2 regions of the Paradesulfitobacterium aromaticivorans genome follow, and region 2 is predicted to be linked to the other one. Evidence: predicted binding sites of a transcription regulator. Region 2 holds the regulator's gene; the other holds the start of a gene.
The links. The regulator HrcA, encoded in region 2, represses chaperone genes, less so after heat shock. The targets are predictions, from matches to a motif close to TGTTAGCACTCNNNNNNNNNGAGTGCTAACA.
Positions count from the first base shown of each region.

Region 1: the regulator HrcA is predicted to act here: its motif matches at 2,716-2,746, upstream of groES (co-chaperone GroES).

Region 1 is NZ_BAAHYT010000008.1:99,602-115,358, reverse strand. It holds gene moaC (cyclic pyranopterin monophosphate synthase MoaC) at 1-244, shown strand, start outside; gene ACYQ2N_RS02910 (MOSC domain-containing protein) at 352-786, shown strand; gene mog (molybdopterin adenylyltransferase) at 786-1,283, shown strand; gene ACYQ2N_RS02900 (NYN domain-containing protein) at 1,434-2,255, shown strand; gene groES (co-chaperone GroES) at 2,805-3,092, shown strand; gene groL (chaperonin GroEL) at 3,141-4,775, shown strand; gene ACYQ2N_RS02885 (LolA-like protein) at 4,999-5,661, shown strand; gene ACYQ2N_RS02880 (IS1634 family transposase) at 5,974-7,686, opposite strand; gene hpt (hypoxanthine phosphoribosyltransferase) at 7,943-8,479, shown strand; gene guaA (glutamine-hydrolyzing GMP synthase) at 8,624-10,156, shown strand; gene ACYQ2N_RS02865 (methyl-accepting chemotaxis protein) at 10,176-12,239, shown strand; purine riboswitch at 12,332-12,433, shown strand; gene purE (5-(carboxyamino)imidazole ribonucleotide mutase) at 12,685-13,203, shown strand; gene purB (adenylosuccinate lyase) at 13,328-14,641, shown strand; gene purC (phosphoribosylaminoimidazolesuccinocarboxamide synthase) at 14,788-15,507, shown strand; gene purS (phosphoribosylformylglycinamidine synthase subunit PurS) at 15,500-15,748, shown strand; gene purQ (phosphoribosylformylglycinamidine synthase subunit PurQ) at 15,751-15,757, shown strand, end outside.
Region 2 is NZ_BAAHYT010000010.1:1,727,775-1,743,531, reverse strand. It holds gene yqfD (sporulation protein YqfD) at 1-971, opposite strand, end outside; gene ACYQ2N_RS14255 (YabP/YqfC family sporulation protein) at 964-1,251, opposite strand; gene ACYQ2N_RS14250 (GatB/YqeY domain-containing protein) at 1,467-1,919, opposite strand; gene rpsU (30S ribosomal protein S21) at 1,934-2,110, opposite strand; gene ACYQ2N_RS14240 (histidine triad nucleotide-binding protein) at 2,233-2,577, opposite strand; gene mtaB (tRNA (N(6)-L-threonylcarbamoyladenosine(37)-C(2))-methylthiotransferase MtaB) at 2,679-4,043, opposite strand; gene ACYQ2N_RS14230 (RsmE family RNA methyltransferase) at 4,189-4,926, opposite strand; gene prmA (50S ribosomal protein L11 methyltransferase) at 4,913-5,854, opposite strand; gene dnaJ (molecular chaperone DnaJ) at 5,863-6,987, opposite strand; gene dnaK (molecular chaperone DnaK) at 7,126-8,967, opposite strand; gene grpE (nucleotide exchange factor GrpE) at 8,995-9,609, opposite strand; gene hrcA (heat-inducible transcriptional repressor HrcA) at 9,646-10,680, opposite strand; gene hemW (radical SAM family heme chaperone HemW) at 10,817-12,040, opposite strand; gene lepA (translation elongation factor 4) at 12,046-13,851, opposite strand; gene murJ (murein biosynthesis integral membrane protein MurJ) at 13,940-15,508, opposite strand; gene spoIIP (stage II sporulation protein P) at 15,602-15,757, opposite strand, start outside.

The DNA.
Region 1 (15,757 bases), on a different contig from region 2:
TGCCAAATTAAACTTTTATTTAGAAGGGCCCTGTACGGTCGAGATCGAAGCGATTGTCAAAGTTGCCGGGAAAACCGGGGTGGAGATGGAAGCTCTGACTGCAGTGAGCGTGGCCGCTTTAACAATTTACGATATGTGTAAAGCAGTCGATAAGACGATGACAATCAAAGATATCTATTTAGCGGAAAAATCCGGAGGAAAAAGCGGACACTTTATCAGGGAAGAAAACATGCCTCAGATGTGACAGAAAACAGGCAAGTTGCCTTGCAGAGCGAACCGTCCGAGCAGAGGAGCGTCGTGAGCGGGCAAGGCAGCTTGCCCGGAGTATACATGTATGAAAGGATGAATCTAATGGGAAAAATAGTGGCTGTATGTACGAGTGAAAGGAAAGGCACCCGTAAGAAAAACGTAGAAGCAGGGGTGCTGAAAATTAATTTCGGAATCGAAGGGGATGCGCACGGAGGAGACTGGCACCGTCAGGTAAGCCTGCTGGCCTTGGAAAGCATTAAGAAGATGCAGGAGAAAGGGCTTGACGTGCATCCGGGGGATTTTGCTGAGAATTTAACCACGGAAGATATTGATTTAGTAAGCCTGCCGGTGGGGACGAAGCTAAAAATTGGGGAGAGTAGCCTGGGGGAGGTAACTCAAATCGGTAAAGAATGCCACAATAAATGTGCTATTTACTACCAGGCCGGAGATTGCGTAATGCCCAAGGAGGGTATTTTCATAAAAGTTCTCACAGGCGGACCGGTACACGTAGGAGATAAAATCGAGGTGGTTTCCTAATGTTCCGCGTGGGTATCATTACTGCCAGTGACAAGGGGTCGCGCGGGGAGAGAGAGGACTTGTCCGGCCCGGCTTTACGCGAATTGGTGCGCGAGATCGAAGGGGAAGTCGTGGAATATGAGGTTTTGCCTGACGACCGGGAGTTGATCGCCGAGACGCTGAGACGCTGGGCTGATGAACTGCAGTTGGATTTGATCCTGACCACCGGCGGAACAGGATTTTCCCAGCGTGATGTTACCCCGGAGGCAACTTTGGCAATAGCGGAACGGAATGTCCCCGGTATCGCAGAGGTAATGCGTGCTGAGAGTCTTAAAGCCACGCCCAAGGCGATGCTGAGCAGGGCGGTGGCAGTTATAAGGAAATATACCTTGATCATTAACATGCCCGGAAGCCCGAAAGCTGTGCGGGAATGTTGGCAGGCGGTCTCTCCTGCGCTTACCCATGGAATTGAGATCCTCAAAGGGGAAGCAAGCGAGTGTGGGACGCCGACAGCTTAAAGGACATGACCTGGATTTCTGAGAGGATGAGGCCGCTACGGCCTCTTTTCCGTATTCTGATGCATGGGCTCAACTAATGTTGCTTGGCCTGTCACTCCTGTCCATTTCCAGCGTACACTATACTAGACAAGCAGGAAACGGGGTGAAAGAGTGAAAACCATTGCGTTTGTCGATTACGAAAACATCTGGACCGGCATGCAGGAACGAGGGTACAAACTGGCACCTGAATTGCTCGTGCAGGCTTTGCAGCAGTATGCCCAGCGGACGGGCAAGGACTTATTGGCTATTTATCTCTTTGCCAATTTTGATCGGGAGGAGTTCTGGCGCACCCAGACCACCTTCGAAAAAACGAATGTATTCACCAGACATGTGTATGGAAAAAACAATTACTCAAATACAGATTTGCGCCGTAATGCAGCAGATTTGGAGCTTATGCTTGAGGCTCTGGAGATTTTGCTGACACGGCCCTCTACGGTAGATGTCTTTGTATTATTAAGCGGGGATGGGGATTTCCTGCCTTTGATCAGGAAGATCCGGGCCTGGGGGAAAGAGGTTAGGGTTATCGGAGTGGATGGCAGTGTTCACCATTCCCTGCAGCCCTATTGCGAAAGTACGGGGATTGTCACCGAAATGCTCAGCTTTGGTTCGGATGAAGAATATCACCCGGAAGCTGACATGGAGCAGGCACTTGGGACCCTAGCGCAAATACAAATGCGCCTGCCTTATGTTGCTTCTACCAAGGCCCGCACCGCCCTGAGTGAGCGCCTGGCGCGGCCGGTAACCCAGGTTAAAGAGCTTATCCGCTATGCTTTACGTGAAAAAATTCTAATTGAACGTGAGCATTCTGATCCTAGTCTCCGTATCGGCAGGACGAAGATTTACCTTCTTAATATCGAGCATCCTGTAGTGCAGGCCAACCTCGGACCTCTGATCGAGGAAATAAGAGAACGGTACGCGAGGCTTGAACAATAACATTACGCTATCATAGGGAAAATAACGGAGCTGTTCCAAGGAAGATTTGGAACAGCTTTGCTGTGTGCCTCTTAACTTGCCGTGAGAAACGGCGCCAGAAGATTGAGATCGGGATTTGGTATAGAGTTTGCTTTGTCAGCCAAAGCTTGCTTGTGAGAAACTTTTCGTCTTACATTTGGTATTTCCTTTCTGGTATAGGTTATGATCTTTGTCCCAAAAAAGGTGTGGAACAATGAATAAAATCAAAAAAGTTTGGTCAATATAATCGTTAGAGTTCAAATGCTGAGTATGTTAACAAGAGGTAATATTCCAAAGATACCCATACTTATGTTAGAAGGTGTAAGATGAAGTATTAGGGCGATTTATATGAGATAATTTAGTTATTAAACGAGAAACAACTAAATTTGGCCCGCAGAGGGGGTTGCTTTCCTTTAACCCCTTGCATATTATTATAGCTAGATGTTAGCACTCAACTTAATTGAGTGCTAACAACATATAACAGTAAGCAAAAATAAATATTTAAGAAATTTTAAGGAGGGACTTACTTCAATGAACATCAAGCCTCTAGGAGATCGGGTTGTGATCAAGGCACTCCCGATGGAAGAAAAAACAAAGAGCGGAATCATCATGCCTGATACTGCTAAGGAAAAGCCGCAGGAGGGAGAAGTCGTAGCTGTCGGACCTGGAAAAATGGAAAAAGGGGAGCGGGCTGCGCTTGATGTGAAAGCGGGCGACCGCGTGATTTATTCCAAGTATGCGGGCACGGAAGTCAAGTATGACGGCCAAGAGTACTTAATTCTGAAAGAGTCCGATATTTTGGCGATCGTTGGTGAATAGGAGTTTACCTCAAATATTTAAGGTAAAAATGTTAGGGAGGAATAGACGTTGGCTAAACAAATTGTTTTTAATGAGGATGCACGTCATGCTTTGGAACGTGGCGTCAACGCTTTGGCAGAAGCCGTACGCGTTACCTTGGGACCCAAGGGGCGCAATGTGGTCTTAGATAAAAAATTCGGTTCTCCGCTTATTACGAATGACGGTGTCACGATTGCCCGTGAGATTGAACTTGAAGATCCTTTTGAGAACATGGGTGCCCAACTTGTAAAAGAAGTTGCGACTAAAACGAATGATGTGGCTGGAGACGGTACCACAACTGCGACGGTGTTAGCCCAGGCTATTATCCGTGAAGGCCTGAAAAACGTAGCTGCCGGCGCTAATCCGATGGGCATTAAACGCGGCATTGAAGCTGCTGTCACTGCGATTGTGGATGATATTAAAGAGCATGCCAGGACCGTTGAAAGCAAAGAGGCGATCGCGCAAGTCGCGTCCATCTCAGCGGGGGACAGCGCGATTGGTGAGCTGATCGCGGAAGCGATGGAAAAAGTTGGGAAAGACGGAGTTATCACCGTTGAGGAAGCTAAAGGGATGACCACGGAACTGGAAGTTGTGGAAGGTATGCAATTTGACCGCGGTTATATTTCCCCGTACATGATTACCGACACGGATAAAATGGAAGCCGTGCTGAATGATCCTTTTATCCTTATTACGGATAAGAAAATTGGTGCTATTGCCGACATTCTCCCGGTGTTGGAGAAAGTTGTGCAGCAAGGCCGTCAACTCCTTCTTATTGCCGAGGATGTTGAAGGGGAAGCACTGGCAACTTTGGTTGTAAACAAACTGCGCGGAACCTTTACTGCTGTAGGTGTAAAAGCCCCGGGCTTCGGCGACCGCCGCAAGGCCATGCTTGAAGATATTTCAGTCCTCACCGGTGGTACCGTGGTTACGGAAGACCTGGGCTTAAAACTGGAAAATACCACGATTGATATGCTCGGTCGTGCCCGCCAAGTGCGTGTTACCAAGGAAGAAACCACGATTGTAGAAGGCGCGGGCAGCACTGATGAGATCCAAAAACGGGTGGAAGCGATTAAGAAGCAAATCGAAGAGACTACTTCTGACTTCGACCGCGAAAAACTGCAAGAACGTTTGGCCAAACTGGCAGGCGGCGTAGCAGTGATCCAAGTCGGAGCTGCTACCGAAACGGAAATGAAAGAAAAGAAACTGCGGATTGAAGATGCTTTGGCTGCCACCCGTGCTGCAGTCGAAGAAGGAATTGTAGCCGGCGGCGGCACCGCATTCATTGACGCCATTGCTACTTTGGACAAGGTAGAACTTGTCGGGGATGAGAAGACTGGGGTTACGATCGTGCGCCGCTCTTTAGAAGAGCCTCTGCGCCAAATCGCCAACAATGCCGGAGTTGAAGGATCTGTGGTGGTGGAGAAAGTTCGGACCCATGGCCGTGGTGTTGGCTTCAATGCCGTCACGATGGATTACGAAGACATGATCGGAGCTGGGATTGTTGACCCGGCTAAAGTTACCCGTTCTGCTCTCCAAAACGCCGCTTCCATTGCTGCGATGCTTCTGACCACAGAGTGCCTGGTTACGGATCTCCCGGAAAAAGATAAAGGTGCGGCTGCCATGGGTGGTATGGGCGGCATGGGTGGAATGGGCGGCATGATGTAAGCAAAGCCTTCTAGGCTTGTCCAGTAAAGGCTGCTAAATGGATTCTGCCTAAATGCTAACATTTTGCTAACATTTTTTCTGGAGACCTCTCATGAGTTCGCTGAACTTACGAGAGGCCTCTTTTTTCTGAAATGCCTTTTTTCAACACCCAATCATTTAATGGAATAGGTCAACCTTTAGCTACATAAAGTTTGACTAAGAACTCCGCCAGGGGGGGCTAGGGATGAAGAAAAGAGGATTAATTTTACTCATTGCAATCGTGCTGGTTTTGACAGGGGTTTTTGGTGTCCGCCTTTTGGATCGGCCCGACCCGAACGAGCTTGTAGCACGAAGCTTAGAACGATTGAATGCAGTAGCCTCTTTTCGCTACACGATGACCCAACACCAATGGGTTGATGGTAAGGATAGGGTGTTAACAGAGATTAAGGGAGAAAAGGACGGTGGAAACACTCATATTATCGGGCAGACGGTAGGGAGCGAAATTGAGATGATTCGCATCGGAGACTCTCTTTTTATGAAAGATCCTTTTAGCAAAAAGTGGGTTCGCTTTAGTAACGCCCCTGCCGCGCAAGAAGTATTTCTGGCGGAGCTTGACCCTATATCTTCCTTGCAACTAAAAGAGCTGGGGGAGGTGGTTATTAGCGGACAGAAAAAACTCAACGGGGAAAAAGTGTGGGAATGCAATCTGAAACCGAGTGTGGATAACCAACTCATGGAACAATTTTGGGGTGATTTCTCCTATACCTTATATATTCGCAAGTCTGACAAAATTCCGGTTAAAGCCGTCATTGAGGCGAAAAGTAAAGCTAAGGGTGAACCCATGTCATTGACTCTGGAATTCAAGGATATCGGTAAAGAAATAAATATCCAGGAACCGAGCATCTAAGGACCTAGCATTTTAACATCTTAAATATTCCGAGTACCTAATGAACAGAACATCTAAGGAAGTATGAAGAAAATTAGTTAGTCCCATGGTTTATCCTTGGAAAATGAATTATATCATGGAATTGACAGAGGCTAGGCTGTGTGTTTAGTCTCTGTTGATTTTCTACCCGGTTTTTCCATGCCGGTTTGACAGGCAAAACACCCCTCTGTTATAATCTCATCTTTGACAGTTAAAGATTACAAAAAGCTTGGAAACGTTGTACCCACGGCACTTCCAAGCTTTTTTGCGATTTAAAAAAGTGAGTAATATTTTCTATCCTTTTGTCGCACGAAAAATATTTTTCATCTGTTTATTTTTTATTATCTCGTAGTCAGTTCTGAAGCCAAAAGTTCCATGTAAGGCATCGGTAAAATCGGTTCTCGTATAAACGGGTATATATCCCTCATCCTTGACCTTGTAGAAATTCATGTCCCTTAGCCCGTTAATGATCTCACTGCAGGTAAATTTACTATTCAGTTTCTTTTCCAGTAATCGGTAGATAATAAGCGAAATGAAGCAGGTAGTAAAATGGGCCTTAATTCTATCTTCGCGACTCAAATATACGGGTCGCGCTCTGAATTCGCTTTTCATAATCCGGAAGCATTCTTCAATCTCCCAGCGCTGTTGATTAATCCGGATAATCTCCTGCGCACAGCCTTCAAGGTTCGTGCAAACGGCATAAAATCCATCATAGACCTCTTCGGCAGAAATAGATTCGGTGTTTAGTGCATAAATTTCATTGCTTGCTACTTCGCCGTCAGATGTGCAACTGGTTTTCTTGATGAAGCGTTTATAGTCATTCTGATTATTCTTTGAGATTTTGGTGGGATTAGTATCGATTACCTTTTGAGCGCGTTCGATTTGCGAGTTGCGAATTTGACGTTGGTAATTTTTGTACTTAACGGAATAAGTGACAATGAGCTTTTGTTCCAGATCACCTTCTTTAATCCAGCGTTCTTTGTAAAAGTATTTGTCCCAGCAGCTTTCTTCATCAAGTTTAGTGATATCGTAAGTTTTATCATGATCCGTAAGATGCCAACCCTCTGGATCGAGTGCCCATTCCCTTAAATGTTTTTTCAGTTTTTTAATCGATTGGGTTGTGATAAATGCTCGCTGGCCCTCGTCGTTAAATTTTCTATTCCTCACGGAAGCCAGGCCGGCGTCCGTGCAAACAACAAATTTAGAAAGTTTAAAATCGGTAAGAATTTTTTCTTCCAGAGGTTTAAGTGTTACTTGCTCATTAGTATTGCCACTATTTAAGCTAAAAGCAAGGGGAATGCCGTCCCCATCCATGAACAGACCCATTTGAATGATGGGGTTAGGCCGGTGTTCTTTTGAGGCACCATACTGTTTAAGGCCGTCCTCCTGTTCGATCTCAAAGAAATAATTAGTGCAGTCATAATAGAGGATGCTTGTATTTCTTTTAGAGATCCTAAGACTGTTGTGGTAAAGAGAAGACTGTATAAAATCCATTTCCTTAGAAATGACCTCAAGCGCCCTATAAACATGCTGTAGTTCAAAACCGGGTTGCTCAATGAACCTTGAGGAATGCAGATATGTAGAGAGCTTGGAGGAAGGGAAAAGGATCCGTCCGTATAGGAGCCGTGACAAAATAGCATTCAGATCAAAGGAAAACTTATGTCTTTTTGATATCTCAGCAGAAACCTTATGGAGATTAAGTTCATGATAGACCTGCTGCAGAAAAAGATAACCGCCGTTAAACAGGTGCTGATGGTCTTTAGAAATTACTTTAGAAGGTGAATATTTGACTATGATTTCACGCGACTGCTCTTTTTCTTTTTTATTAAGCTCCTCGATGTATGACTTGGCCCATTCAATGGGGTCATGCCCATTTAGTTTCTTTTGTAACTCGGCAATCGTACCTAACTTCTCAACAACTTTAGTAGAACGCCTACCGTTCTCATAAACAGATTGTATGACATAAAGCGAGATGGCATTTTTGGACTTTGATACGCTCAGCCTCATGATAAGGGATCCCTCCAATCCCTTACATTATACCACATTACGCAACATTACGCACTACTATCCAGGACAAATTTGACAGATTATCAATAAAAAAAGCCCTGTTTTCAAGGCTTGTAGGGATTTCTCTTTTAATGCAAGTGTCAAAGACCCGTCTCTGTTGATTTTCTACCCGGTTTTTCCATGCCGGTTTGACAGGCAAAACACCCCTCTGTTATAATTTGGGGCATATTAGAAGAATGAGCCGGAGGTGGGACCGTTGGAAAATGATATTGCAAGAATACTGCTTACTGAAGAACAGCTGAAAGCCCGGATTGCGGAGTTGGGGGCCGAGGTTTCCCGGGATTATGCGGGAAAAAATCTTTTGGTTCTGGGAATTCTTAAAGGTGCAGTCCTTTTTATGACTGATCTCATCCGGGAGGTAAAAATCCCTTTGTCTTATGATTTTATGGCGGTGTCCAGTTATGGCGCTTCAACTCAATCCTCGGGAGTTGTGCGGATTTTGAAAGACTTGGAGCGCAGTGTGGAAGACATACATATTCTTATTTGCGAAGATATTGTTGATACCGGACTTACCCTTAAATATTTGAAGGAAAACCTGTCAGGACGGAATCCTTTAAGCGTCAAAATTATTACTCTTTTGGACAAGCCCAGCAGGCGTAAGGTTGAGGTCGTTCCAGATTACAAGGGTTTTGAGATTCCGGATGAGTTCGTGGTGGGTTATGGGCTTGATTACAATGAGCAGTACCGCAATTTGCCTTATGTTGGAGTCCTCAGTCCCACAGCCTATAATTAGTCCATAAATTGTGGTTACCCCCTTTTTAGGGCAGAATCGTTAGGACACAGAATTCCTTTTTGGGGTATTGTGCGTCAAGTTAGAGCGTTAGATAATGTTCCGCCTGAGCCGGTGTGCGGTCAGGCGTTTCTTTAAGGAATGGTGATTAAGTTGGAATTAGTGCTCGTTCTCGATTTTGGCGGCCAATATAATCAGTTGATTGCGCGCCGGGTGCGGGAAGCCCATGTGTATTCGGAGATGATTTCGTATAAGACTTCAATCGAGGAGATCACAAGGAGAAACCCCAAAGGCATCATTTTCTCCGGCGGACCCGCGAGTGTCAATCAAGAAGGCGCTCCCATGGTTGACCCCGCTATTTATGAACTGGGGATTCCGATCTTGGGAATCTGCTATGGGATGCAGCTTATGACCGTCCAGCTTGGTGGGAATGTGGAACACCCAGAGGTGCGCGAATACGGTAAAACCATGCTTAGGGTGGAGCAGGGAAGAGGGATCTGGCAGAGCCTTGAAGGGGAAAGACAGTGCTGGATGAGCCATGGGGATGCAGTAAGAGATCTGCCTCAAGGTTTTACGGTGGCGGCTCGCACTGAACATACTCCGGTGGCAGCGATTATGGATGAAAAACGGCACTTTTACGGAGTTCAGTTCCACCCTGAAGTCAAACACACTCCGGAAGGGCAGAAAATGCTTGAACAATTCCTTTTTGATATCTGTGGTTGTCAAGGGGAGTGGACGATGGAGTCCTTTATTGAAGGCCAAATCGCGGACATCCGGGCACGGGTGGGGGAGGGCCGGGTCTTGTGTGCTTTGAGCGGTGGGGTGGATTCCTCGGTAGCTGCAGCTTTGGTACACCGGGCGGTAGGGGACAAGCTTACCTGTGTCTTTGTTGACCATGGCTTTATGCGCAAGGATGAGGCGATCCAGGTTAAAAAAATATTTACCGAGCAGTTTCATTTGAATTTGGTTTTTGTTGATGCCAGTGAACGCTTCCTTGGTAAAATGGTTGGCATGTCCGACCCGGAAATGAAGCGGAAAACGATCGGGAATGAATTTATCCGGCTTTTTGAAGATGAGGCCCGCAAACTGGGGCAAGTGGATTTTTTAGTACAGGGTACTCTTTATCCGGACGTGGTGGAAAGCGGGACAGATACGGCCGAAACAATCAAAACCCATCACAATGTGGGCGGGCTCCCGGAGGATATGCAGTTTGAACTGATTGAACCTTTACGCATGCTCTTTAAGGATGAGGTGCGGGAAGTTGGCCGGGAACTGGACCTGCCGGAAGAAATCGTCTGGCGCCAGCCTTTCCCTGGACCGGGGCTGGCGATCCGGATTCTGGGCGAAGTAACGGAAGAAAAGTTGGAAATTCTGCGTGAAGCGGATGCGATTGTCCTGGAAGAGGTACGTCAGGCTAACCTCTACCGTGAGTTATGGCAGACTTTTGCGGTGCTCCCTTCCATCCGCAGTGTCGGGGTTATGGGAGACGGGCGCACCTATGCTTACCCGATTGTGGTCAGGGCAGTGACCAGTGATGATGCCATGACTGCAGATTGGGCCAGGCTTCCCTATGACGTGATGGAGCGCATCTCGACCAGAATTGTAAACGAAGTGCGCGGGGTCAACCGGGTTGTTTACGATATTACGTCTAAACCGCCGGGGACGATTGAGTGGGAGTAGCAAATTAGGAGATGGTAATGTGTCCGCAGTATCAACAGAGAAGAAAGTTAATGCGCCAAAACATAAAAAAGTTGTGCACGACGGCAAGAACCTGAAGCAGGGTAAAAAAAAGCTGAGTTTAAACACAATCGGCGCACGCCTGTTAATCTTTTTTTTGCTCTTATCGTTATTTCCTGTAATTGCAGTCGGAGTAACAGACTACTATTACGCACGAACTCAGTTCGAAGCAAATACATACGAGGGGCTGCGTGAAATTGCCAAAGGATCTGCCGATGACTTAGACAACTGGATTCATGGCAGACTTACAAAGCTGGAGAAGTTTTCTAATAGCCTTGTGCTCCAAGAGGGTGACATGAATAAGATCCTCCCTTTTATCATGTCAGTGAAAGATGAGACAGATGATGTCGAGACTGTTTTCTATATCAACGCTGCGGGGGATGCTATCTCATCTTCCGGGAAGGAGTATAATTTCAAAAATCAAGAGTTCTTTAACAAAGCCATGAAAGGAATTGCAGTGACATCTAATTTGATGTCGAACATTGATACCGGTAATAGTGTTATAACAATGGCGCTTCCGATACGGACATTAAATGGGGTCGAGGGGGTTCTTGCCGGTTCCTTTGGTTCCAACGCCTTGAATAGGTTGATTGAAAACACCAGGTACGGGCAGTCGGGATATGCCTTCATGATTGATGATACAGGGGTCATAATGGCCCATCCCGATCTTGGCAAAATCATGAAAGAGAATCTAACGAATACGGAATCGGCAAGTCTCAATCAGATAGCCAAAATAATGCTTGGCGCCCAGCCGGGAGAAGGGGAGTATACCCGGGAAGGGGTTAAGAAGCTTGTTTCTTACGCTCCTGTTAAATCCACCAATTGGGTTGTGGCCTTGACTGTGACCTCAGACGAAGTATCTGCCCGGGCAGTTGGGATGCGCTGGTTTAACATCATTGGAATTATTATTGCTGCGGTGGCTGTAACTTTGCTCTCCTTATTTATCAGCCGTTGGATTTCCCGCCCAATTGTGGCACTGGCGCGTCAGGCTGATGTCTTGGCTACAGGGAACTTGCAAGTTGAGATCAATGATAAACAGCCTGGGGAACTGGGGATTTTAGGACGTTCACTTGCGGCTATGGTAGAAAACATGCGCGCTCTTCTGCAGGCCTTAAAACAAGGGATCGGAAATCTGGATACAGCCACCGGTGAAATTTCCCAGGCGGCCGGGGGCATGGCTCAGGTGTCGGAGCAGATCGCTCTCACCATCGGGCAAATGTCGACAAGCACCCAGGAAACAGCGAACACTGTGGGGGAAGTAAACAAGGCCCAGGCAAATTCGGTTACAGAATTCGAAGCGCTGGTACAAAATGTAGAAGTGATGGCTGCTTCCACGAATGAAACGGTGGTACAGACTGAGCAAGGCGCTGCCATCATGGCTGATTTAACCGGCAGCATCGAACAGACCAATACGAAATCCCAGCTTGTGCAAGCGGCTATGGATCGGCTCACCGCTCAAGCCAAAGACATCAGCGGGATAACATCCGTGATAGCCCAAATTGCGGAACAAACTAACCTCCTGGCTCTGAACGCCGCGATTGAGGCAGCGCGCGCGGGGGAAGCGGGCAGGGGGTTTGCGGTTGTAGCTGACGAGGTGCGTAAATTGGCTGAAGCCTCCAGTACGCAAGCCAGTGAAATCGCTCGCTTAATCAATGAGGTTACAGCTGATGTTGCAACAGCGGTGCAGGCGACCGGTCAGATGAACAAACTCGTCGCACAGCAGGCTCAAGTCAGCACTCAGGCCCAGGCCCAGTTCAACCGCATCGCCGCCGGGTCTGGCAATGTCATGACCATCCTGTCCCAAGTAGAGGATCAGGCGAAGTTAATCAGCGACCAGGTCCAGCAGGTAAGCGACGGAATGGGCAGTATCGCGGCTATTTCGGAAGAAAATGCTGCTTCTTCCGAAGAGATCGCAGCTTCTACTGAGGAAATGAGCTCTTCCGCACAAACTGTCAGTAAAAGTGCGCTTGAGCTAAGAAAACTTATGGAAAAATTAAACGCTGAAAGCGGGCGTTTTGTGCTGTAAGGGTAGTTTTCGAACGTTATTTATGGAGATGTAAATAACGTTCGATTTTTTATTGACCTTTTACATGTGCTCTTGTACAATGTGATTAACGCAAAAAAAACTAAATTAAGGTTCATATAGTCGCAGAGATATGGTCTGCAAGTTTCTACCGGGCTGCCGTAAACAGCCTGACTATGAGCGAAAGTGTACCTAGGGCGGAATACTGTCCGAGTGGTACAGATCCGGGGATGCAGAGGTTTGCCTGCTGGCTTGACTGTGTGGTTTTGGCTGCCGGTTTGCCTTACGGTTGTGCCTGAATCTCTGGATTACACCGAAGGGATAAAAGCCCAGGCGGGTAGGTTTCACTCACCTAGAATTCGTGTGTGTGGAATCGCCCCGGCCTGGTATTTTTATTGCTTGCGCAAAAATATGGAACAAGGAACTTGTGTAGAAGGAGAGGGAAGTGATGACTCAAGTCGGGGAAGCTCAAGTTGGAGTAGTTATGGGAAGTGATTCGGATTTTTCGGTGATGGAAGAGGCCTTAAAAGCTCTTGATCAATTCGGTATTACTTATACAGTCAAAGTATCATCCGCCCATCGCACACTTGAGCGGACGGTTAACTGGGTCAAGGAATTCGAAGCCCTAGGAGGAAAGCTGATTATTGCAGGAGCGGGCTTGGCAGCTCACTTGCCTGGGGTAGTGGCCGGGGCTACGACCTTGCCTGTTATCGGAGTCCCTATCCGGAGCGGGGCCTTGGAAGGGGTGGATGCCCTCTATGCGATCGTGCAGATGCCCCCGGGAATTCCGGTAGCAACGGTTGGGATCGGAGCCGCCCGCAATGCCGGTCTTTTGGCCGTGCAAATCCTGGCCGGAAGCGACGAAAGGCTGAAAGAAGAACTGCTGGCGTTCCGCCACCAAATGGCCCGGGATGTAGAGGAAAAGGACCAAAAGCTGCAAGAAAGATTATCAAACAAGAATCAGTAATTATTTAACGATTGTTAGGGAAGATTAAGGAAAATCAAGCAGATTAGTGGACACTTGATCCAATTTGTAAGGGCATTGTTAGCTAGATTAAAGAAAAATTGATTCAGGTGAAAGGAGATCACACATGATCGAACGTTATACTCTCCCGGAAATGGGAGAGATCTGGACTGATGAACACCGCCTGTCGTTGTGGCTGCAGATCGAGATTGCTGCCTGTGAGGGCTGGGCTAAAATTGGCAAAATCCCTGCGGAAGCGGTGAAGGTAATCAGAGAGAAAGGTGCTTTCTCCTGGAAGCGCGTGCAAGAGATTGAAGAAGTTACCCAGCATGATGTGATCGCTTTCTTAACGAATGTGGCGGAAAATGTGGGGGATGAAGGAAAATACATTCACATGGGGCTTACTTCTTCCGACGTATTAGACACCGCCCTGTCTTTGCAGTTGGTGGAAGCAAGCGACATCCTGCTTAAGAAAATGGATGCCTTGAGCGCAGCCATTAAGAAGCGGGCTTTAGAGCATCGGGATACCCTGATGATGGGTCGGACGCACGGTATCCACGCTGAGCCTGTTACTTTAGGCCTTAAGTTTGCCTTGTGGTATGAGGAAATGAAAAGACAAAAAGAACGCCTGCAGTTTGCCCGGGAAGAGATCCGCGTGGGAAAAATTTCGGGGGCGGTAGGGACCTTTGCCAATGTTGAGCCTGAAGTAGAGGAATGGGTCTGCCACGAGCTTAATTTAAAGCCGGCCCCGGTATCGACCCAGATTCTTCAGCGTGACCGGCATGCTTTTTATGTCAGCGTCCTCGCCGGGATCGCCAGCTCCCTGGATAAGATCGCGACCGAAATCCGCAATCTCCAGCGCACGGACGTCCATGAAGTGGAGGAGCCGTTTGGCAAGGGCCAGAAGGGTTCCTCAGCCATGCCGCATAAGAAAAATCCGATTACAGCGGAGCGGATTTCCGGAATGGCGCGTCTCATCCGGGGGAATGCCTTAGTTGCTTTAGAAAATGTTGCCTTATGGCATGAACGGGACATCTCACATTCTTCGGCAGAGCGGGTAATCCTGCCTGACAGCACGATCGCCCTCGATTATATGCTGCACAAGCTCACCAGGCTTTTGGACGGACTTCAGGTCTATCCGGAACAGATGCAAGAGAACATGGAGAAAGTGTATGGTTTGATCTTCTCCCAGCGTGTGTTACTGGCCTTAGTGGAAAAAGGGGTTGTACGCGAGGACGCCTACGCCTGGGTCCAGCGTAATTCCCTCAAGGCTTGGGAGACTAAAGAAGATTTTCAAAACCTGGTCAAGCAGGACACAGACATTAGCAAGCACTTAAGCTCCGGCGAAATCGCCGAACTCTTTGACTATTCCTACCACACCAAGCATGTGGGGGATATTTTCCGGAGAGCGGGGCTGGAGGAAGGTTTTAGTCCAACTTGACAAATTTCAGGTGCCAGATGCATTTGCTCAGTGAACCGCCTGAGCAGATAAGCGTACAGCTTTAGCGCACTATGAACGGCAATGCATGGCCTGGGAGAATAAGCTAGTCTTAAGAGTAGACCTAATCTTGAAAGGAGCAGGGGATAATGGAAAAGCGTGAATTCAAGTATGAAGGTAAAGCGAAAAGAGTGTATTTAACCGATCAGAAAGGGTATTACTGGATTGAATACAAAGATGATGCCACTGCTTTTAATGGAGAAAAGAGAGGTCAAATCCTCGATAAGGGAATCGTGAACAACCGCCTGTCTGCTTTGTTTTTTAAGGCGCTTGAACAAGAGGGTGTTCCGACCCACTTTGTGGAACTTCTTAGTGACAGGGATCAGGTGGTCAGAAGCCTGGACATGCTTCCACTCGAAGTAGTTGTGCGCAATCTTGCTGCCGGCAGCTTGGCTAAACGCCTTGGGGTTGAGGAAGGATACATTCTCTCCCAACCGGTCGTGGAACTCTACTACAAAGATGACGCGCTCGGCGACCCGCTCGTAAATGAGTCCCACATTTCGGCGATGGGTTGGGCCGCGGCGGAGGATGTAGCAGAGGTTCAGGAACTGGGGTTAAAAATTAACAGCATCCTGCGTGGGATTATGGCTAAAGCGGGCATCGAACTGATAGACTTCAAACTGGAATTTGGAAAATATGCCGGTAAAATCTATCTTGGGGATGAGATTTCCCCGGATACCTGCCGCTTTTGGGATAGCACTACCCGGGAAAAACTGGACAAAGACCGCTTCCGGCGTGACCTAGGACAAGTGGAAGAAGCTTATCTTGAAGTTTACCGCCGGGTAAAGGAGGTTCTCGCCAATGCTTAAAGCGAAAGTGACCGTCACCCTGAAAAAGAGTATCCTTGACCCGCAGGGAAGTGCCGTAGAAAAAGCCTTAAAAAGCATGGGCTATAAAGTTGACGAGGTGCGTATCGGCAAATTTATGGAAGTAACCTTACCGGAAGCAGCACGGGAAAATGCAATGGAGATGATGCACGAAATCTGCCACAAGCTCTTATCAAACCCTGTGATCGAAGACTATCGCTTTGAACTGGAGGATAAGGAGTAGAAATGAAAA
Region 2 (15,757 bases):
TCTTTGTACTTTACTGATATAAGTTCGACAGGAAAACGCCAATTCCTCCAGGCCAAAACAGGTCTGCTTCCCACTTCTTTGTCTGCCTGTGCGTAAGGTGACTGAGGTGTCGTTACCATTATGACTCTGGAACCAAATTTTATACCCCAGCCAATTGCTGTCTGCCCGCTCTCTTCGACCTTGCTTTCAACAAGCGGCACTTTTCCTTCCGCAGTGTACCACACGCGGCCCCTGACAAACCCTTTGGCTGCTGAATTCTGCGCTGACGCCGGAATACCGGGCCCGGCCGGAATAGGACCCTGCACAATCAGAACTTGTCCGGCCCGCACTGTCTCTCCTTCATGAACCTGCGGCACTCCCTGAATTACCATGATCTCACGGATTAACCCCGCTTTGGCCGCTATTAAGTTCCCGGCCTGTGAGGGAACAACCGGACGGATTTTTTCAACGATATTAATTTCAACATGAGTACCGGTGCGCTCGATTCCTATCCAAGCTGCATCAGGTGTCTGTTCCTGCAATACTTTGGACAGAGCATTAAGATCAAGATTTTTATGCCAAACCCATTTCTTGAGGCCAAGGGTTTCCGCTTGTTTAATCACAGTGTCCGCTGACAAATTTTTATTTCCGCTTACGGTAATAGACAGCACCATTTGCGATAAAATACTCACAGCGATCACAATAATAGCCAACCCGGCCAAAAGCCCTTTGCGACGCCACCAGCGTCTAAGGATGAAAGGCAAGCCGTATTTGGCGTTAATTCGTACCCTGGAATGGCTGGTTCTCGCTGCCCGTCTAAGTTTCCTAAAGTCCTCAAGCTTGACACGCGCTTTCAGACCCCGCTCCGACCTTTGGGCATTGAACAATACGACTTTATCCCGTACCGCCTCGTTAATAAAACCGGAGATGTCATTTCCTTGCGCCAAAAAATACACCTGTCCATAAATAAAAGATCGCGCCTTATTAACCATTACCAGACTCACCCCCGTCAAAAGAGAGCGTTATGAGCGTTCCTTCGATGTAAAGTTCGGTCGTAAGAATAGTCTTGAGCACGAATTCACGGCCGCACATAGCCAGTTCGCCCACAGCCGTATCAAGCTTAATTTCTTCCGGGCTGAAGGCGATAATCGCGCCATAATTTTCTACCGTAATTTGTTCACGGCCGGTAATCGTGATTTTCGGCCCCGTCCCTGCCACATCCGGCGGAAATTCCAAAGCGTCGCCCACGCTTTTTGACAGCTTATCCAGCATCCCAAAACTCCTCCCTCGCGCACTAGTGCCCACGCCGTTGCTACCCTTGAAATGTCAATCCAGAGGAGGAAAAAAATCCCTCCCTTCGTTAATATTTATGAAGGGAGGGAGGGGATTAGTACAAACCACTATACGAAAGACCCGATCAGATTTAATCCGACCGGGTCTCTTCCTACAGTAAATTAATTAAGTTAAAACTTGCGCCAAACTTATGGCTAGCTACCTAGCAGTTCGCGCACGATTTGGTTGACGAGCTTGCCATCGGCGCGTCCTCTGGTCTTAGGAGCCAAAGCTCCCATTACTTTGCCCAAATCCTTAGGGCCTTGAGCCCCCACACTTTGAATGATTTCCTGGGCAAGCTGGCGAATCTCCCCTTCGGAAAGTTGTTGAGGAAGATACTCCATCAGGACTGCAATTTCCTCTTCCAAAGACTTAACCGTCTCGGGGCGATCCGCTTTCGCGAATTCGGCAATGGCATCGCGCCGCATCTTCAACTCGCGTGCCAGAACCTCGATAACTTGCTCATCATTAAATTCCTGCTTTTTATCTATTTCTGAGTTCTTAATGGCAGCCCGAGCCATGCGGATTACGGAAAGCTTGACCTTCCCCTCCTCTTTGGCCTTCATGGCAGCCTTCATATCCTCAACAAGGCGATCTTTAAGGGACAATAGTGAGCCACTCCTTACTTGAACTTGCGTTTACGCGCGGCTTCGGATTTCTTCTTGCGGCGTACACTCGGTTTTTCGTAATGTTCATGTTTACGAGCTTCCGACAAAACACCCGAACGCTGACAAGTACGCTTGAACCGGCGGAGTGCGCTATCCAGGGATTCGTTCTTACCGACCTTGATCTCACTCATTCTTATCCCTCCCTCCACTGGCTCGTCAAAAGTACACATTTTTGATTATACTGGATGAACTTGGTCGCGTCAAGTTCACGCGAAACCTTTGCCAAAGTCTGTGTTCGTTTCAACCTTTTTCTTCACCCCAATTTGGAACCGAGCTTTTGTCCACCTAATAAATGGAAGTGCAAGTGCGGCACGACTTGACCGCCATCAGATCCTATATTAGTGATGACTCTATAGCCTGATTCGGCAACCCCTTGATCAGTTGCAAGCTTTTGCACTACTCCAAGCAAGTGTCCTATTAAGCCCTCATCTTCAGCAGCGACTCCATTTAAGTCTTTAATATGTTTTTTGGGAATTACGAGCAAATGTACCGGAGCTAAAGGAGAAATATCCTTAAATGCTATGAGTTCTCGGTCTTCATATACCACCTCACTTGGAATGTCCTTATTTACAATCTTACAAAAAATGCAATCTGACACCTGTATTATTCCCCTTTCTATGTATATTACGGACACCCCGACTTGGTGCCGTTTCGTTTTCGCTAAGCATAACTGTGATTAGTTCTTATAGTGTTTCTCTCTTAGCTTAGATTTTCCTCTTTAAGATAAGCTTTTGCGAGAGTTATTTTGACAAGCTCTCCGCTGTGCCAGACGTGCTCACGGGTTTGGTGCGGCAAATACACTTCAAGATAATTACCGGTATGGCCGAAAGCGGTCCCGCTCTCGTCCACTCTTTCAACCAGAACCTCAACTTCACGCCCGAGGAAGCGTTCCACATAGGATTCATGGCTGGAACGGGCGACCTCCAGCATCTCTTTGACCCGCCCCTCTTTGAGGCGGTTCGGCACTTGATCAGGATAACCTGCGGCAGGAGTACCTTCGCGCCTGGAATAGGGAAAAACGTGGATACGGGCAAAACCACAGCTCTCAACGAAGGCTAAAGCGTCCCGATGATCTCTCTCACTCTCACCCGGAAAGCCGACAATTACATCCGTGGTCACAGCCAAATCCGGAATGTTTTGCAAAAGCTTATTAAGCAAACCTTTATAGTCCCCAAGAGTGTACGGTCGCTGCATACGGGCCAGTATGGCATCACTCCCGCTCTGCAGGGGGATATGCAAATGCGGGCACACGACTGGAGAAGAAAAGATGCTTTCAAGCAGGGCAGGAGCAAACTCCATCGGCTCAATCGAACTAAGCCGCAGCCGCTTTAAGCCGTCAATCTTAACTAACTCGCGCACTAAGCGGGCTAAATCCCAGTCCCCGGCCATGTCCTGGCCATAGGCACCGGTATGGATTCCGGTAAGCACTATTTCTTTGTACCCGGCTTGAACCAGTTTTTCGGCTTCAGCCAGGGCGTTGTGCGCACGGCGGCTGCGCACGGGTCCACGGGCATAGGGAATAATGCAGTAAGTGCAAAACTGGTTGCACCCCTCTTGGATCTTAAGCATCGCGCGGGTGCGGCTTTCCCCCTCGAGCATGGGAAGCTCTTCGAACTCCTTAACCTGCCAGATGTCATGCACGGCACTAAGCGGCTGGCGTTGTGCGCGTACCTCGCGTCCGTCACGCACCTCTCGTTGCGCGCGCACCTGCTCGATCAGCTCAAGCATGCGGCTACGATCCTGGGTGCCTATAACCAGATCCACCCCTTCAATATTCAGGACTTCTCCGGGAGATGTTTGAGCATAGCAGCCCATTACCACAATAAAGCTGTCCGGATGAGACTTAATCATGCGGCGAATCACTTGGCGGGATTTACTACCTCCGGTGTTGGTGACGGTGCAGGTGTTGACCACTACCACCTCGGCTTTACCGGCAATGTCCACAACTTCATACCCGGCATTGCGAAACAACTGGGCCAAAGCCTCGCTTTCCACCTGATTAACCTTACAGCCCAACGTGACGAAACGCACCTTCTGGCGGACGATATCTGTATCCTCTTCCATCCTGATTCACCTCCGATCGCTGTCTGACTTCCGACCTCTGACCACCGACTTGGCTGAACCATCGACCACTCAAACCCGAAATCCGCTCGTCCATAACCTCCAGCTTCCGACCTCTTGATTTGGCCACGACCATCGAACATCGAAATCACCCCAGGTCTCCCCACTGCGAGAGCGCTATCGTAAGAGCTGCCAACGCCGCAGTTTCCGCCCGCAGGATGCGCGGTCCCAGGGTCACAGCCCGGGCCGTGAGGAAATCGAAGGCCCAGCTTACTTCCTCCGGCTCAAAACCGCCCTCTGGGCCAATAAGAATTGCGAGCGGGAGAGACCGGTCAAGTTCTGCCAGTGCCTGGCTAAGATGGAGCCCCTGCTCATCTTCATACGGAATCACCCACTGAGTCACTTCAGGCAAAAGCTCTTTCAGTTCAGCCCAAGCGCTTACAGGGTAAATCACAGGCTCACGCACACGCTGGCACTGTTTGGCGGCTTGGGCGGCAATTTTCCCCCAACGTTTGACCCGCTCCCGAGCTTTATCCCCTTCCAGGCGCACCACGGAGCGTTTCGCCCGCAAGGGCACCAGTCCGGCCATCCCTAATTCCGTGCCTTTCTGCACCACCCATTCAAGCTTGTCCCCTTTGGCGAGCCCGGTTACCAAATACACGGAAGACTTGGCTTCAACTTCCGGGTAATGTTCTCCCAGAATACGGATACCCACACTTTCAGGATAAATCTGCTCCACCTCGCCCAGCCATTCCCCGCCGCTATTGTCAAAACCTATCACCTTATCTCCGGGCGCAAGGCGCAAAACCCGCACCAAATGCTCCCTTTCCGGCCCATGCAGCCAAAACATTTTCTGGCCGCGCTCCCCAATTTTAAAACGGTGCATCCTCAGCCCACCTCGCCCGGTAAAGTATCCAGCCTGAGTCTTCCGTACGTTCAACTATTTCAAGCCCTGCCGCCTGCAACTCTGCTTCAACCTCGTCTGCGCGCACATCGATAATCCCGGAAGCCAAAAACTCCCCTCCCGCGGCCAGGAGCTTTTTAAGTTCAGGCAGCAGCCGAATGATAACATCAGCAATAATATTGGCGACTACGATATCAGCCTGGCCGGTCAGTACCTGCCCCAGGTTCCCGTGCACCACTGCGACCGACTCACTGACCCCGTTTAAGGCTACATTTTCCCGGGCAACTTCCACCGCCACTTTATCAAGATCCACAGCCTCAACCCGCGCACCAAGTCTAGCGGCAGCGATAGCCAAAATGCCGGAACCCGTGCCCAAATCAAAAACCTTCATGCCCGATTGCACAATTTTCTCCAGCATCTCCAGGCACAGCGTGGTGGTTGGATGCGTACCCGTGCCAAAGGCCATACCTGGGTCTAATTCCAGGACAATATCCCCCGCTTTTACCGGAGCATCCTCCCAGGTCGGTTTAATTAACAAGTGTTCCCCTACTCTGACTGGTTTATAATAGGCCTTCCAAGCCGTGGCCCAGTCTTCTTCCGTGAGAGTTATCCCTTTAACCTGAACCACCCAGGAGGGGAAAAGCTCCAGGAGCAGGCGCAATCCCTGATCGAGTTCAGCCAGCTTAGCGCTTAAATCCTCATCTTCCGGCACATACCCTTTGACCACGGACGTACCGGTTAAGGCGACTTCCCCAAAAGTATGGTAATCCCAACTGCCGGACTCAATGTAGCTCTGTAGGAGTTCCGGGTCTTCCACACTGACTCCGGGGCAGCCTAACTTATAAAAAAGATCGGCAACAGCTTCCTCCCCTTCGGCTGAAACTGTTACCGCCACTTCATGCCAGTTCATGCTTTCGTTCACCCCATCGCATCGCGCAAGTTTTCCTTGAACTTATCGAACAAGGATTTCTTCCCCATTTGCTGAGTTTCGCTTGTCAACTCGCCAAATTCCTTAAGCAGCTCTTTTTGCTTATCGGACAGCTTTGTCGGAGTGCTGACAATAACTCTCACATGCTGGTCCCCGCGCCCGCTGCCGCGCCGGTACGGAATACCATGCCCTTTGAGCCGGAACACTGTGGCAGTCTGCGTCCCTTCCGGAATCTTCATCTTGACATTCCCGTCAAGAGTAGGCACTTCCACTTCCGCCCCCAGAGCAGCCTGCACAAAAGTGATGGGGATCTCACAATAAACATCATTGCCATCCCGCTCAAAAAACTTGTGCGGCTTGACATGGAGCACGATATAAAGATCACCGGGAGGCCCACCGCGGTGGCCGGCCTCCCCATCCCCGCTCAAACGCAGGTTAAGTCCGTCTTCCGAACCTGCCGGTACATTGATCTTGATATTTTTAACCTTGCGCACTTTCCCTTGCCCGTTACAAGTGCGGCAAGGGCTGGAAATTGTCTTCCCTTCTCCGTGACAGGCAGGGCAAGTACGGGCTGTCTGAATATGCCCAAACGGCGTGCGCTGAGTTACTTTGATCTGCCCGCTGCCCTGGCACTGCGAACAAGTTGTGGGGTGAGTTCCCGCTGCCGCGCCTGAACCCTGGCAGTCAGGACAGGTCTCCGAGCGAGGCACCTGAATCTCTTTTTCAATACCAAAAGCTGCCTCTTCAAAGGTAACAGCCATATCATAGCGCAAATCCGCACCCCGCTGCGGACCATTGCGGCGGCCACCGCCGCCACCGCCGCCGAAGAAAGCGTCAAAGATATCTCCGAAACCGAAATCTCCGAAGCCCCCGCCATAACCGGCCTGATTAGGGTCGGTTCCGGCGTGCCCGAACTGATCGTAGCGCGCCTTTTTCTCCGCGTCACTTAAAACATCATAAGCCTCGGAAATTTCCTTGAACTTTTCCTCTGCTTCTTTATTGCCCGGGTTCACATCCGGATGGTACTGGCGCGCAAGCTTGCGGTAGGACTGCTTAATCTCCTGTTCGCTTGCGCTGCGTTCGACTCCCAACACCTCATAGTAATCCCGTTTCATACTCTTCCTCCATCATCCGGTCCACAAACTTCCTCAGGATAAAGACACCCTCATAATAAAAGACATCACAGAACTTCTAAGGTCCACGATACCATAAAGAGGGGGCACAAAGGATCTCCCTCTGCACCCTCTTAAGTTTTATTTGTCTTTGTCTACTTCAGTATATTCAGCATCCACGACATTGTCGTTCCCTTTGGCCCCTTCATTATTCCCGGGGTCACCGGAGTTAGGAGTTTGTCCCGGAGCGCCGTGCTGCTGATACATCTTTTCGATGAACGGATGAAGCACCTTAGTCAGTTCTTCTGCTTTAGCGTTAATCGCTGCGGCATCCTCACCGGCAGCAGCAGTTTTAAGTTCTTCCACCGCTTTCTTAATTGCATCTGCTTCAGCGGCATCCCCTTTGCCTTCGAAGTCTTTCAGGGATTTTTCAGTCTGATAGATTAAAGAGTCGGCTTGATTCTTAGCATCGATTAATTCTTTGCGACTACGGTCTTCCTCGGCATGAGCTTCAGCATCCTGGCGCATCTTCTCGATCTCATCTTTAGAGAGACCGGTCGAAGAAGTGATGGTCACTTTCTGCTCATTGTTGGTGGCCATATCTTTGGCTGACACGTGCACGATCCCGTTAACATCAATGTCAAACTTGACCTCGATTTGCGGAATTCCCCGGGGTGCAGGCGGAATTCCTGTCAGTTGGAAACGGCCCAGCGTTTTGTTATAGGCGGCCATTTCCCGTTCCCCTTGGAGGACATGGATATCAACCGAAGTTTGGTTGTCGGCAGCCGTGGAGAATATTTGGCTCTTGGTCGTCGGAATAGTCGTATTGCGGTCGATAATGCGGGTAAAGACGCCGCCCATAGTCTCAATGCCCAAAGATAGCGGAGTTACATCCACTAGGATAATGTCTTTCATTTCCCCGGTCAGAACTCCACCCTGGATCGCAGCCCCCAAGGCCACTACTTCGTCCGGATTGACCCCTTTGTGCGGTTCCTTGCCGCTCACCCGCTTAATTGCTTCCTGCACTGCCGGAATCCTAGTGGAACCGCCGACCAAGATGATCTGGTTAAGATCGTTCCAGCTCAGTTTAGCATCTTCCATCGCTTGGCGGGTCGGTCCCATCGTAGCTTCCACCATGTCAGCCACCAATTCTTCGAATTTGGCCCTGCTGATGTTCATGTCCATGTGAGCCGGGCCCTCCGCTGTCATCGTAATAAACGGGAGGTTAACGTTACTGGTGCTAACTCCGGAAAGCTCAATTTTGGCTTTTTCCGCTGCTTCTTTGAGGCGTTGAACTGCGACCCGGTCTTTCGCGAGATCTACCCCTTGGGATTTCTTAAATTCCGCGACCATATAATCAATCAGGCGCTGGTCAAAGTCATCCCCGCCCAAATGGTTGTTGCCGCTGGTAGCTTTGACCTCAACCATTCCTTGGCTTAGCTCAAGAATCGAGACATCAAACGTTCCGCCACCCAAATCAAAGACGAGGACTGTCTGATCCTGCTGTTTATCAAGTCCGTAAGCGAGTGCTGCTGCTGTCGGCTCGTTGATAATCCGCAAAACCTCGAGACCGGCGATGGTCCCTGCATCTTTGGTAGCTTGGCGCTGAGCATCCGTGAAATAGGCGGGAACAGTGATAACGGCCTGGGTTACACTCTGCCCGAGATAAGCTTCCGCATCTGCTTTGAGTTTTTGCAGAACCATCGCAGAGATCTCCTGGGGACTATAATTCTTGCCGTCAATACTAACTTTATGATCTGAGCCCATGTGCCTCTTAATCGAACTCACCGTTTTATCCGGGTTGGACACGGCCTGCCTTTTGGCGACCTGGCCTACGAGGCGCTCTCCGGTCTTGGAGAAGCCTACCACTGAAGGGGTGATGCGGCTCCCTTCGGCATTAGCGATAACTACAGCTTCCCCACCTTCCATGACAGCGACACAAGAGTTTGTTGTTCCTAAGTCAATTCCTATCACTTTACCCATTGTTTTTCTTCCTCCTTGACATGCACCCTAGCTTGAAACTTTAACCATGCTCGGACGCAAAACTTTATCTTTTAGATAATACCCTTTTTGAACTTCCTCAACGACCGTATTGGCCGGATGTTCCTCAGAATCCACTTGCATGATGGCCTCATGCAGGTTGGGGTCAAAAGCCTGGCCCACTGCCTCAATCTCTGCCAGCCCTTCCTTGCCCAAAACGCCATTCAGTTGCCGGAAAATCATCTCCACCCCTTGGGCCAAAGCGGCAAAATCCTGGCTGTTCTTGGCCGCCTCAAGTGCTCTTTCAAAATTGTCAATGACCGGGAGCAGTTCTCCCACCACCCGCTCGGACGCGTACTTAACAAGTTCTTCTTTTTCCTTAAGTGTACGCTTGCGAAAGTTATCGAATTCGGCCTGCAAACGCTGGAGCCGGTTATAATAATCATCTGCTTGGGTCTTAGCCTCTTTAAGCTCGGCTTCAAGTGTAAAGGCTGTCTCCGGTGATCCTTCCCCAGTACTTTCATTTTCCAAACTTAAGCTATCTGCACTTGCATCCTCGACCTTCTGCCCGGAATTTTCCCACTCAGCACCTTCCTGCTGTGCTTGCGGGTCTAACTCCTCGATTTCCCCGTTCCTATATCTCATTCATTTACAACTCCGTTTCTCTAAATCCTTGCCTCACTAGCGCTTGCGGCTCTTAGAGAGAAGGTCCGTCAAACTGCGCGTCATAAAATCCACGATCCCCATAGACTTAGCATAATCCATGCGCGTGGGGCCAAGCACTCCGATTGAGCCAATTACTTCCCCGTTCACTCGGTAAGTGGCAGAAATAACACTGCAATCCTGAAACTCCTGCAGCTTATTTTCCCCCCCGATTGTTACGCTTAGTCCATTCCGGGGCGCAGAAAGCAACTTTTTGAGGCACTCATCTTCTTCAAAAGCCCCAAAAAGGCTTTTGACTTTGTCAAAGTCCCGGAATTCCGGCTGATTAAGCATATTTAGAGTGCCGCCCAGGTACACTTTTTCCCCTTCCGGTTCGTCGTCCAGAATAGCCCCTAACATCGAAAGGGCATTGTCGAGGAGATGGCGTTGCTTTGTGAGTTCACTGTAAATCTCATGCAAAAGTGTCTTCTTGATCTGCCCCAGGGAGAACCCTTTCAGCTTATTGTTAAAAACAGTTGCTACTTGCTGCAGGTCTTCTGCGGTCAGATATTCTCCAATATCCACAATATGGTTCTCAACCGCCCCATTTTCTTTGACCACAACCATAATTGCTTTGCCAGGCTGATACGGCAAAAAATACATCTGCCCGAAAGAGCTTTTCCCTTTCTGTGGTCCCATGACAATACTGGTAAGGCTTGTCAACTGGGACAACAGCTTGGCCGTATGGGAAATAACTTCCTCAATCTCACTGATGCGCTTCGTGGTCTCAATTTCAATCGTATTTTTGTCCTCGCTGCTCAGCTTGGGAGCATCCATGAGACAGTCTACATAATAACGATAACCGGCATCAGAGGGAATGCGGCCCGCTGAAGTATGGGGTTGTTCAATAAACCCTAAGTCTTCAAGATCAGCCATTTCGTTGCGGATTGTGGCCGGGGAAACTCCCAAGTTGAATTTGCGGGCAATTGTGCGGGAGCCTACAGGCTCAGCGCTGGCGATATAATCCTGGACGATGGCACGCAGGATTCTTTGTTTGCGGTCATCCATTTGCATTTTGCCCCAACCTTTCTGAAAAAAACCATCTTGGGCAAGCAACAGCAGGAAACTTGTTAGCACTCTCTATTGATGAGTGCTAATATTTATGCCCTCACATTACCATGGCATTTTCCCTTTGTCAAGGGAGAAATCTTTAGAGAAATTCTTGCAATACAGTGTTAGCGATAAAAAAATAACAAGGATTAAGCTTTAAATACCCTTTTTCTTTAAACAGTATTCCCTGGCTTTCATATTTTTCTAACACATCACGATAAATATCCTCAAGCCTGACCCCGAAATCGCGGGCAAAAGCGGCGAGGTCCACACCCTGAGCCAAACGCAAACCCAAAATAACGCGTTCCGTCATGCGCTCGCGCTCAGAAAGCTCCTCGCGCTCCTCTGGGGCTTCTCTAGCGGCGCGCACAAGTTCCCGGTATTCCGGAATATCTTCAACGTTTTTGGAACGCACTCGACCCTGAAAAGAGACCGCACCCGGCCCTAGTCCCAGGTATTCCCGGCCCTGCCAGTAAGTCAGATTATGCTGACATTCATAGCCGGGCCTGGCAAAATTAGAAGTTTCATAGCGCACATACCCCGCCCTTTCCAGGCGTCCAACTGCCCAATCATACATATCAGCCTGAAGGTCGTCATCTGGGAGAGTCAGAGGGTATGGTTCTTCTTTAACACTTTCGCCAGGATAAACTCGCTTGAATAACTCAGTCCCTTCCTCCAGCATCAACCCATACACTGACAAATGCTCCGGTGCCCACGCCAAAGCCTCTTCCACGCTTTTCTGCCAGGTACGCAGGTCTTGTCCGGGAAGACCAAACATTAAATCCAGGTTCAGATTGTCAAAGCCTGCTGCTCTCAGTTCTTTAATACTGCGCCGGGCATCATCCGCGCAGTGAATTCTTCCCACCTGGCGTAGAAGTTCATCATTAAATGACTGCACCCCAAGAGAAAAGCGGTTAATTCCAAACGTTCTGAGAGCGGAGAGTTTCCCCGGCGTTAGCGTCCCCGGGTTTCCTTCCACAGTTTTCTCGGCGGTTTTCTCCGCGCTTGCTTCAAACCGGAAATATTTATTAATACCGGTGAGCAGTACTTCGAGCTCAGTTTCAGAGAGGGCTGTCGGTGTCCCCCCGCCGATAAAAAGAGAAGACACCCCCAGAGGGGTATCCTTCTGCCGCCAGCGCATTTCTGCTGCCAAGCCTTCGAGGTAGATTTCCACCAAGCTGTGGGAACCAAAATCCCGACCACGAGCGCGCTGCCCTAAGGAAAGGGAAAAAAACGCGCAGTAATCACATTTCTTGAGACAAAAGGGGACATGGACATAAAGCGAGGGACGCTGCGCTAAAGAAAGGATATCAGAATAACACATTTACTTTACTCCTCGAGTTCAAGCACTGCCATAAACGCATCTTGCGGAATCTCGACATTCCCGACCTGCTTCATGCGTTTCTTGCCCTCTTTCTGTTTCTCCAAGAGTTTGCGTTTACGGGAGATATCTCCTCCGTAGCACTTCGCGAGCACATCTTTACGCATGGCCCTGATCGTTTCACGCGCGATTACCTTGGCCCCAATTACAGCCTGAATCGGGACTTCGAACATCTGGCGCGGAATGATTTCCCGCAATTTCTCCGCCATCTTTCTACCCCTGGTATAGGATTTATCTCGGTGCACAATAAAAGATAAAGCGTCCACGACTTCCCCGCCGACCAAAATATCCAGTTTCACCAAGTCTGCCTCTTTATACCCTGTCAGTTCATAATCAAGTGAGGCGTAACCCTTAGTCCTGGACTTCAACAAGTCAAAATAATCATACACTATCTCACTGAGGGGCAGTTCATAGATCAGGCTCACACGGTTCACTGAAAGATATTCCATATTCACGTAATTACCGCGTTTTTCCTGGTTTAATTCCATGATCGCACCGACGAATTCAGACGGCGTCATGATGGTCGCTTTCACAACGGGTTCCGCGATCGCCAGGATCTCTCCGGCCACAGGCAGGTTGGCCGGATTATCGACCTTAATTGTCTCTCCGTTGGTCTTTGTGACCTGGTAAATAACGCTCGGGGCCGTGGTAATTAGATTCAGGTCGTACTCACGCTCCAGGCGCTCCTGGATAATTTCCATGTGCAAAAGGCCGAGGAAGCCGCAACGGTAGCCAAAGCCGAGAGCCGCTGAAGTCTCAGGTTCAAACACCAGGCTGGCATCATTTAAGTGCAGCTTTTCCAAGGCATCCCGCAGACGATCATAATCGCTGGAGTCGACCGGGTAGAGACCGCAGAAAACCATGGGCGTAGCTTTGCGGTAGCCCGGCAACGGAAAAAGAGCGGACCTTTCAGCATCTGTAATCGTGTCTCCGACCTGAGTATCTTTAACATTCTTAATGCTCGCAGCGATGAAACCGACCTCACCCGCCTTAAGCTCATCCACCATACGCATGGCGGGGGAGAAAACCCCGACTTCAGTCACTTCAAACACCTTATTCGTGGACATCATTTTGATTTGTGTCCCCTTGGCCACGCGGCCATCCATTACCCGTACATAGGAGATTGCCCCTTTGTAAGCGTCAAAGTGAGAATCAAAAATTAACGCTTTCAAGGGAGAACTGTCATCCCCGCCCGGCGGCGGCACTTTGCCGACGACCGCTTCGAGAATTTCCGTCACCCCTACGCCGGTCTTCGCCGAAGCCAAAATGGCGTCGCTGGCATCAAGGCCGATCACATCCTCGATTTCCTGCTTCACCCGGTCGGGTTCCGCACTCGGTAGATCAATCTTATTAATTACCGGGACAATTTCCAAATTGTTCTCAAGCGCTAGGTAAACATTCGCCAAGGTCTGGGCCTCGATACCCTGGGCAGCATCCACCACTAAAAGTGCCCCCTCGCAGGCGGCCAGACTGCGTGACACTTCATAGGTGAAGTCAACGTGTCCCGGAGTATCAATTAAGTTGAGCTCATAAACCTGGCCGTCCTGAGCGCGATAATTCAAACGCACAGCCTGGAGCTTAATGGTGATCCCGCGCTCCCGCTCCAAATCCATCGAGTCCAAGACCTGTTCTTCCATCTCACGCGCTGACAGCGCTCCCGTATATTCAATCAGGCGGTCGGCCAGGGTTGATTTCCCATGGTCAATATGAGCTATTATAGAAAAGTTGCGAATATGTTGTGACGCTTGTGCCACAGTGTTCCCCCTCATTTACTCCGTTTAATATTGTAAGCACTACGAATTCTGAACTTTAATTATACCAGATACTCTTGGCAATGGGCAATTAAACTGAACGCCCCAGCTTTCTCTGCAAAAGCCCCGCTGCCTGCCTGAACTCCTCCATCCGGAGGACGTGCGCAGCCAGCCCAAACACCAACACTCCCAAACCGATCCCTGAAATAAGCTCAACGAGCGAAGCCAGCTTACCCTCGCCTAAATATCCGTTTAAGAACGTGCTCCAGACCCAAATCAGCACTCCCATCATCAGTGCTGCCACCACTGTCCGCATAAACGTTGAAAGGATGCGCCCGCCGTCTATTCCGCCTAAGCGCTTCCGCAACAGATAAAATAAAATAAACATATTCAAAAAAGCAGCCACCGAGGTGGCCAAAGCAACCCCGCCCTGGGCCAGCGGTTTAAGCAGGACAAACATACCGCCGATATTGACAGCCATCGACAGTATCCCCACCAACACCGGAGTCCAGGTATCCTGCAAGGCGTAAAAGGCTCTGGGCAATACTTGAATGATAGCCTGGGCAAAGATTCCCAAGGAAAAAAAGAACAACGGCAGAGCCGTGGCAGCCGTATCCTGTACCTTAAAAGCCCCATGCTGAAACAGTACCCGCAGCAATGGATAGCGGAGCACGATCATACCTACGGAAACCGGTACCGTCAGGAAGATAATCATGCGCACGGCACTGGAATTGATCTCCTTAAATCTCTGCCAGTTCTTCAAAGCTGCCTGCTCAGCCAAGGTTGGAAATGCGGCTACTGCCACCGCCAACGCAAAAATCCCCACCGGCAGCAAATACAGGCGGTAAGACCACTGAATCGCTGTGATGCTCCCCTGAGGAAGGGAAGACGCCAGATTGGCGCTGACGATGACTTGAAGCTGGTTTATGGTATAACTGATTATGATGGGCAAAGCCAACGCAGCAATCTTACGCACTCCGGGATGATGCCAGTCAATAAGCGGATAATACCTTAGCCCTACTTTCTTCAAAGCCGGAATCTGGACTGCAAAGTTTACAGCCGCTCCGACTACTACCCCGAAGGCAAAGCCCGAAATGCTTTCCGGGCGGTTGGGGTCAGAGAAAATAATGCCAAACAGGATAATACAGACGTTATAGAGAACACTTCCCAAAGCAGAGGGCCAGAAAACCTTATACGAATTCAAAACCCCCATGGTAAGCCCGCTTAAAGCCAAAAGCAGGGGCTGAATCAGGATAATCCGGGTTAAGCCCGTAGCGAGTTCCATATCCTCCTGGTTAAATCCCGGCACTTGCATCCGGACAAACACAGGGGTAAAGAGAAGTCCCAGGATTATTAGTACACTTAAACTGATAAATAAAATATTGACGACAGAGCTAACCACGCGCCAAGCTTCTTCTTCTCTGCCCTTGGACAGGTATTCGGACAACACAGGAATAAAGGCAGCGCTTAATACGCCGCCCACCAAAAGCCAATATATCAAATCCGGAAGATTGAACGCTGCAAAATAGGCATCCGTTGCGCCCGACTTGCCAAAATAATTGGCGATTAAAGACTCGCGCAAAAAGCCCAGTATCCTAGAGAGTAAATTCGCAATCATTAGGAAACCGGCCGCTTTTGCTACTGAACGGGTAATAGACATGGCTTTATTCCTTCCCCGATATATCCTAATGGCACCGGACCGTGTCCTGCCCGTCCGCATTATAACATTTTTCAACCTGGTGGAAAAGCGCACCTACCATTTTACCCCTAAAACTTGTTGCTTAAGCCACTCGACCAAAACATCGGCCACCAAGTCGGCTGTTCCTTCAGCTTCCTTCAACGTATTTTGCTGGCTTCCGAATTCGAGCAAGAGGGCACCCTCAGAGAGATGCTGGTTATAACGGGCATC